One region of the Vreelandella neptunia genome, then DNA from elsewhere that is predicted to be linked to it. Evidence: predicted binding sites of a transcription regulator. Region 1 holds the regulator's gene; the other holds the start of a gene.

Region 1 (4,264 bases):
GGGGGTCACTACTAAAACTACGATCGCCGATAACGCTGGACAGACCGCTCTCAACATCTAATACCGGGGCGAAGCTCAGATCCAAACCACAGGCAGCCATCTCCATACCTAACAACCAGCCGGCATCTTTGGCTAACGCCAGCCCCTCTTCCGGGGTGGTGCGGTAGCTCTCACCGATACGCGCCATGGCTGGCAGGCGTGTTAACCCCTCTTTGATGCGTTGAACGCGACCGCCCTCTTGATCCACGGCGAGCAGTAAATCAGCACGCACGCGGCGAATATCGCTGCAGAGCTTGCGAACCTGATAGCCATTTTCGACATTGCGGGCAAACAGAATAACGCCCCCGACCGTCGGGTCTAGCAGCAAGCGCTTTTCTGCAGCCGTCAATTTGGTGCCTTCAAGGTCAAGCATGACCGGGCCTAACGGTTGAGTCATCGTGATAGGTCCATTAAAAGGGGCGATGATTCTAGACGATCGTCTAGCGGTGTCAAAATCTGTGTAGTTTTGCCAAGGCAATCGTAGTTGGCAATCGATAAACTTCGATGATGAGGGCAGGTTTCCGCGAGGGCGCTGTTACCCCATCCATGGGCGCTACTTTCGCCGTCCCTGAAGCGAAAGACCCTCGCTTCAACCTACCCTCCCCATGTGATCATGGATTTTGAAACAATTGAAAAAGGTCAATCAAAGGATTGGCGGCCACCGTGCAACCAAACAGGTGTTCCCGGCAACGCTAACGAAAAGATATAGAGCAGATCAGGATTGCGTACACGAATACAGCCGTGGGACGCAGCTACTCCCATAGGCTCTTCATACGGCGTCCCGTGCAGGTAGATATAGCGCCTTTGCGAGTCCACCTGACCACCGCGGTTCACGCCTTTTTCCAAGCCACACAGCCACAGTATGCGGGTCAAAATCCAATCACGCTCAGGATGCTCTTTGGCGAGTTCGGGCGAAAAGGTCTCGCCCGTCCAGCGACGACCGCGAAACACCGCATTTTCGGGCATGTCTCCACCAATAGCGGCTCGCACATAATGCCAGCCGTGGGGCGTTTTACCACTGCCATTGCGCTCCCCGCTTCCAGCAGCACCGGAGGAGATTGCACACTCATGGAGCACTTTAGGCCCTCGCCAACAGCGCAGCGCCTGTTGGGTAGTATCAATCTCCAGCCAGATATTCTCAGTGGGAGGTAGCTCAGCTAGCGTAGGCGTTCGCATGTTTTCCTTCTTCAGGTTTGGCTTCTTCAAGGGTCATGGGTAACGGCGCATTCATGGCAGCCACAACGACAGGAAGCAAGCGTCTGACCAAATCACGCACCGAGACCTGTTCGTGGTAATCCTTCTCCGCGATATCGCGCAGTGCATCGAGGCCAGAAAGGGTAAATATTACCGTCCCAAGCATAAAGTGTAGCCGCCAAAAGCGCTCAGCGTCAGGCAGATCCGGCGTTGCTTTACGTACAAGCTCGGTGAAGCGGGTAAACACATCACCATACTCTTGCTGGATATAGCGCCTGAGATGCCCCTGTGCCTGGCTGTAGGCAAGACCGAGCAAGCGCATGAACACTTTTAAGCTATTACGTTCGGCGGGTACCGCAAGAACGGTGGTGGCCATGGTTTCGAGCAGTGTTTCAAGTGGAATAACACGACCAGCGTGTTGGCCTTCCAGCTCATCCAGCGCGGTATGAAAACGCTGAGTAAAAGGATCCAAATAGCGGGAAAAAACGGCCTGAATCAGGGCTTTTTTGGAACCAAAATGGTAATTAACAGCGGCCAGGTTAACGCGCGCTTTGCTAGTGATGTTGCGCAGCGAAGTTTCGGCAAAACCCCGCTCTGCAAACAGCACCTCAGCAGTATCGAGTATACGGGTCACCGTATCAGATTGAGCCATGTCGCTCTCCAGGGAAACAGGTGTTTAAAACATAGCAAAATACTATGCCATAACCTTGGTGGGCTCAACGCTTGATTTACTGACAAAATGTGGCAGGTTAAATAAGCAGAAACTTAGTTTCAAACGATTAAGGGGCCTCTGTTTAACGTAATGAGCGAAGACCAGACAAGGCAAAAATCAACGAAAAAGCGGAGTTTACGGGTTGTAAATGAGCATTTTGAGGCGATTTTTAACGCCGTATGGTCGAGCGCAATAGTTAATCAGAGGTTTCTTAGGAAAATTGTATAGACATAGTCGATAGGCACTGACAGGCCATATACTGGACAGAGGAACATACTGTATACTTAAACACTTATTGATTAAGTCGACATTTAGCTTGTTACTGTCTATTCACTATTTATGGAGTCTGGTATGTCGCGTCCGCTAACCGCTCGCCAACAGCACGTGTTTGATTTTATCGTTAAGACTATGGGCGAATTTGGCTACCCTCCTACCCGTGCTGAGATTGCCAAAGCACTCGGCTTCCGCTCCCCCAATGCGGCTGAAGAGCACCTGCGCGCGCTGGAACGCAAAGGCGTTATTCGCATTATCCGCAACACGTCTCGAGGCATTCGCCTGCCCAACCAGGAACCTCAAGAGACCCTCGATAGCGCAGTCACCGCGTTACCCGCTGCCAACGTTGAACCCCTGCCCGCTGGCCTGCCAGTGATCGGTGAGGTGGCCGCTGGAAGCCCCATTTTAGCCGCTGAACATATTGATCGTTACTGCCCCCTACCGGCTGAGTACTTCACGCCCAAAGCTGACTACCTGCTGCGTGTGCGCGGGCTTTCCATGAAGGATATTGGCATTTTGGAGGGTGATTTATTGGCGGTTCATCGCACCGACCGAGTGCGCGATGGCCAGATTGTGGTTGCCCGCTTAGACGATGAAGTAACGGTTAAACGCTTCAAACGCCAGGGGCATCAAGTGACGCTGTTTGCAGAGAACCCTGATTTTGCGCCCATTGAAATCGACCTGCGCTCCCAATCCCTCGATATCGAAGGCGTTGGAGTCGGAGTGATTCGAGGCGGTAACGGCCAGGCACTCGGCTAGCAGCCTGTCGGACTTAACACTGATCTACTGCGAATCCCGGTATTTTGGCCAACTTTATTCGATCGATTTCGTTAAATAGCGCGCTATTCGCCTCAATCGATCGATAAATTTGGCTCAAAATCCGTGCTTCTCGCGACGATCGGTCAAGCCCGACAGGCTGCTAGTCCCCACACTATTGCATGTCGATATAGCGGTGGTCATTGAAGGTGGCCACCCAGTTAGGGTGATAGACCAATAAAATACTTAGCAGCATGCCGGTAATAAACGCCTCTGAAGGCATTAACAAGGGCAGGAAGCGCGCGTACTCCTGGGCAAGGTAGATCGCCTCAGGGTCAGTCCCTGCGACGATAATCAGCACTACCGCCGCCAGACCTCCCCCTAGCGTTGCCAGCGCCGCGCCAAAAAAGCCGCAGGCAAACAGAAAGACCATCAAGTTATCCGGCAGGCGGCGATCTACCAGCCGCCATACCGTGCCAATAACGGCCGCCGGAACGATCCCGGTAACCAGCACATTTGCCCCCAACAACATCCATTCATTGCGACCAATCACCACCATGGCGATATTGATCAGCACGTTGCTGATCAGCGCTAACGGCGCTTTAAAAACCAGTGTCATCAATACCGTAAAGACAAGGTGCAGCGTTAGCCAATCAACCGCCTGCGCGCGAAGCTGCCACATAAGCATCACCGCCAGCGTGGCGCCTAACCAGCGGTGCTGAAGCGCGGTATCCTCGATCAATACCTGCCAGGGCCGCCGCCAAAGTGTCCACGCTATCACGCCCAGCGAGAGTAGCCAGGTGAGCAGCAGCGCCCAGGGCGCTAGTACACTTTGCGCAAATGACATGGCGGCCTCTAGGGTTGATGAGCGTTAACTAAATACCACTGTCTTGTTGCCGTGCACCAGCACGCGATCTTCCAAGTGCCAGCGCAAGCCCCGAGCGAGCACGGCTTTTTCTACATCACGTCCAAAGCGCACTAGATCAGTGGGTGTGTGGCAGTGGCTAACACGATGGATATCCTGTTCGATGATAGGACCTGCGTCGAGTTCCTCGGTTACATAGTGACAGGTAGCGCCGATCAGTTTAACGCCACGCTGGTAGGCTTGATGGTAAGGCTTAGCCCCGGCAAAAGAGGGCAAAAAGCTGTGGTGAATATTGATCACTCGCCCCGCATAGCGCGCGCACAGCTCGGGGGGCAGTATTTGCATATAGCGCGCCAGCACCACGCAGTCAGCGCGAGCGCTGTCGATTTCAGCTTGAACCTTGGCAAACGACGCTTGCTTATTGT
Region 2 (4,264 bases), 1.4 Mb from region 1:
GTCCAGACTTAGCAGCGCTACCCCCGCATGACGGGCCTGGACAATCTCGCGTTGACGCAGCGGGCGGTTAAGCCAGCGTTTGAGCAGCCGCGAACCCATGGCTGTGGTACAGGTGTCCAGCACGCTGGCCAGGGTGTTGTCGCTACTGCCGCCCAGGTTGATATCAATTTCCAGATTGCGGCGGCTGGCAGCGTCGATCACCACTGCGTCGTCGCGGTTTTCAACGCTGATCGCGGTTACGTGGGGCAGGCGCGAGCGCTGAGTGTCACGGGCGTAATCGATTAATACCCCGGCAGCAATCAGCGCGGTGGTTAAGTGTGCACAGCCAAAGCCGCGTAAATCCTGTACTTCAAACTGATCACACAGGCTGCGGGTGGCGCTTTCCAAATCAAACAGCCACTCGCCCTGGCGGCGCAGGCTGCGCTTTTGTGACCAGGCATCGGGTAGCGTTAGGCTTTCGGGCACCAGCAGCTCGGCCGGGGAGAGGCGCGTCAGCTCGGCGAGCATTTCGGCTTCGCTGTCTACTTCCAGTACGTTGAAGCGGCCGCTGGAAAGCTCCAGCCAGGCAAGGCCCCAGCTCTCTTTTCCAGGCGAAACGGATACCAGTACGTTGTCGCGGCGCGCATCGAGCAGCGCTTCATCGTGGAGCGTACCGGGAGTGACAATACGCACCACCTGGCGCTCAACAGGCCCTTTGCTGGTAGCAGGGTCGCCAATTTGCTCACAAATAGCCACCGACTCGCCGCCGGCGACCAAGCGCGCTAGATAGCCCTCAGCACTGTGGTAGGGTACGCCCGCCATCGGGATCGGCTTGCCGCCAGACTGCCCGCGCTGGGTGAGGGTAATATCCAGCAGCGCGGCGGCGCGCTTGGCGTCGTCGAAAAACAGTTCGTAAAAATCCCCCATGCGGTAGAACAGCAGTACCTCGGGGTGCTCGCGCTTGATCTTTAAATATTGCGTGATCATGGGCGTGTTAGGGGGAATGGCCTGTGACATGGGCGTCCTGATTGAGCAATTTCTTTGAGAAAGCTAAACGCAGTATTCTACGCTGAACAGACGACTCACTTGAAGGAGCGACCATAGTGCCCAGCGAAACTAGCCTGAAAAATCTCGATTTAACCCTGTTAGCTCAGCGGCTGGGGCGGCTGTGTAAGCAGCAGGATGTGGAAGTGACCGCTGCGGAATCATGCACGGGGGGCGGTATTGCCAGCGCCATTACCGAGGTGGCGGGTAGCTCAGCTTATTTCACGACGGGCTATGTAACCTATGCGAATGCCGCTAAAACTCGCTTACTGGGTGTGCCCGAGACCACGCTGGCCGATCACGGTGCCGTCAGCAAAGAGGTCGTTAAAGCCATGGTGATAGGCGCATGCCGTGAAAGTGGTGCAGGACTAGCCGTTGCCGTTAGCGGTGTGGCTGGCCCAGATGGCGGTAGCGATGCGAAGCCGGTGGGGACGGTGTGGCTGGCCTGGGGAGATACCGCTTCCCAGGAAGCTGAGTGCTTCCACTTTCCTGGAGATCGCTCGGCAGTTCGGGAGCAAGCCGTGCGTCAGGCCTTGGTAGGGCTGGTGGCACGCCTGAATGCGAGTGAAAAAGCGAGCAAGACGAACTAACCGTAAGAAAAAGGTGCTTAGGCAAAAAAGAGTGTTAAGAAAATAGATGAGAGAAAGCGCGATCAAGGATTTGTTTACGGCGTAATCTTTGGCATACTACTGGCTAATTATACAGCTTGTTATGAGGAATCTCTGAATGGCTCAGGATGACAACCGCACTAAAGCGCTAAACGCTGCACTCACCCAAATCGACCGTCAGTTCGGCAAGGGCACCGTCATGCGTCTAGGCGACGCGCCGCGTGTCGTCATGCCGTCGGTTTCCACCGGTTCATTGGGTCTGGATATCGCCCTCGGCATCGGCGGCCTGCCGTTTGGCCGTGTGTGTGAGATCTTCGGCCCGGAGTCGTCGGGTAAAACGACCCTGACCCTTTCGGTGATTGCTCAGGCGCAGAAGCAGGGCAAAGTGTGTGCCTTCGTGGATGCCGAACACGCCCTTGACCCCAGCTACGCAGAAAAACTGGGTGTTAATCTGGATGACCTGCTGGTTTCCCAGCCGGATACCGGCGAGCAGGCGCTGGAAATTACCGACATGCTGGTTCGCTCCGGCGGTGTTGATGTGATCGTTATCGACTCGGTCGCAGCTCTAACGCCGCGGGCTGAAATCGAAGGCGAAATGGGTGATTCCCACGTTGGCCTGCAGGCGCGTTTGATGTCTCAGGCGCTGCGTAAAATCACCGGTAATATCAAAAACGCCAACTGTTTGGTGATCTTCATCAACCAGATCCGCATGAAGATCGGCGTCATGTTTGGTAGCCCCGAAACCACTACCGGCGGTAACGCGCTGAAGTTCTATGCCAGCGTGCGTCTGGATATTCGTCGTACCGGCTCGGTGAAAGTGGGTGATGAAGTCACCGGTAACGAAACCCGCGTGAAAGTAGTCAAAAACAAGGTGGCGCCGCCGTTCCGTCAAGCTGAATTCCAGATTCTTTACGGTAAGGGTATCTACCACGCCGGTGAGGTCATCGACCTGGGCGTGCAGTGCAACCTGGTCGACAAAGCCGGTGCCTGGTACAGCTATAAAGGTAAGAAAATCGGTCAGGGTAAAGCCAATTCAGCGCTCTATCTGGAAGAGCACCCGGAGATCATGCTCGAAATCGAAACACAGATTCGTGAACAGCTCCTGGCCAAGCCCGATCCTAAAAAGGAGAAGGAAGATGCACCTGCCGAAGCAGCGGCAGAGCTGGATGCGGGTGATGACGATCTGCTTTAAGCCGATTCTACCCAAGCCGACGATGTCCAAGACAAACTGATGGCATTCACCTCCCAGCGTGATGCCACGCCCCGTGATATCGCTATTGGCTTACTGGCTCGGCGCGAATACTCCCGCGCCGAGCTCGCCCAGCGCCTGAAGAAAAAATCCTTCGACGATGCCGCTATTGATGAATGCTTGGATGCCTTGGTTGAGCAAGGGCTGCAGTCTGACGGGCGCTTTGCGGCCAGTTTCGTGCGCTCGCGCATTCTGCGTGGCCAGGGCGTGATTCGTATTAAAGGCGAGTTGCGCCAACGCGGTGTTGACCAGGAAACCCTTACTGCCGCTTTTGAAGAGGTGGAGGAGGGCGAGCAGGTCGACTGGTTTGAGCTGGCCAGGGAAACCCTGGCGCGGCGGTTTGATAGCCCCGGCGAGACGCCGAAAGAGCGCGCTAGGCGCGAACGCTTTCTCGCCAGTCGCGGCTTCGATTTCGAACAAATTCGCTACGCGCTCTCCTGTCTTTAATACGTTTTCCCCAGCCTGTAAAAATCCCCCTCTTACATTTCTAATGGCGCTCTAATACGCTTGTTCACCTGGTTGACCACACCGCTGATTTCCTTTCTGCCACTAAGTGCGGCTTTAGTCGTTTGACAACTGCGCTATAATGGCTGCTTTGCGACCCCTGAGGGTAGCGGCAACAGCGCCCTGGGACATCACGCTTTCTTGTTACGGATACCCTATGAAAAGCGCAGAGATTAGACAGGCCTTTCTTTCCTTCTTCGAAGAGCAGGGGCACACGATTGTACCCACCAGCTCCTTAGTGCCGGGCAACGACCCGACGCTGCTGTTTACCAATGCCGGTATGGTGCCGTTTAAAGATGTGTTTCTAGGCCGCGACCCGCGTCCTTACGTGCGCGCCACCTCTGCGCAGCGCTGCGTTCGTGCAGGCGGTAAGCATAATGATTTAGACAACGTCGGCTATACCGCGCGCCACCACACCTTCTTTGAGATGCTGGGTAACTTCAGCTTTGGCGACTACTTCAAGCGCGACGCCATTCGCTTTGCCTGGGTGTTTTTAACCGAAACGCTGGGGCTCCCCAAAGACAAGCTGTGGGTAACGGTACACATCAGCGATGACGAAGCTGAGCGCATCTGGAAAGATGAGATCGGCATCGACCCTGAGCGCTTCTCCAAGCTGGATGAAGATAATTTCTGGCAGATGGGCGACACCGGCCCCTGTGGCCCCAGTTCGGAAATCTTCTTTGATCACGGCCCTGAGGTTTGGGGCGGCCCGCCGGGCAGCCCGGAAGAAGACGGCGACCGCTACATCGAAATCTGGAACCTGGTGTTCATGCAGTTTGATCGCGATGCCCAGGGCACGCTCAACCCGCTGCCCAAGCCCTCCATCGATACTGGTATGGGGCTGGAGCGTGTTGCTGCCGTGATGCAGGGCGTGCACTCC

What was found. Region 1 encodes LexA, which represses DNA repair genes until DNA is damaged. Its sites were predicted from a motif close to TACTGTNTANNTANACAGTA; they were not measured.
Region 2: recA (recombinase RecA) is a predicted target of LexA. The motif match lies at 1,711-1,730, and genes of this name have one in related genera.

Annotation. Positions count from the first base shown of each region.
Region 1 is NZ_CP140255.1:2,005,385-2,009,648, reverse strand. It holds gene nagZ (beta-N-acetylhexosaminidase) at 1-436, opposite strand, end outside; gene SR894_RS09345 (L,D-transpeptidase) at 679-1,215, opposite strand; gene SR894_RS09340 (TetR/AcrR family transcriptional regulator) at 1,193-1,885, opposite strand; gene lexA (transcriptional repressor LexA) at 2,297-2,977, shown strand; gene SR894_RS09330 (energy-coupling factor ABC transporter permease) at 3,150-3,821, opposite strand; gene purU (formyltetrahydrofolate deformylase) at 3,846-4,264, opposite strand, start outside.
Region 2 is NZ_CP140255.1:646,525-650,788, forward strand. It holds gene mutS (DNA mismatch repair protein MutS) at 1-996, opposite strand, end outside; gene SR894_RS03075 (CinA family protein) at 1,080-1,613, shown strand; gene recA (recombinase RecA) at 1,750-2,823, shown strand; gene SR894_RS03085 (regulatory protein RecX) at 2,863-3,327, shown strand; gene alaS (alanine--tRNA ligase) at 3,542-4,264, shown strand, end outside.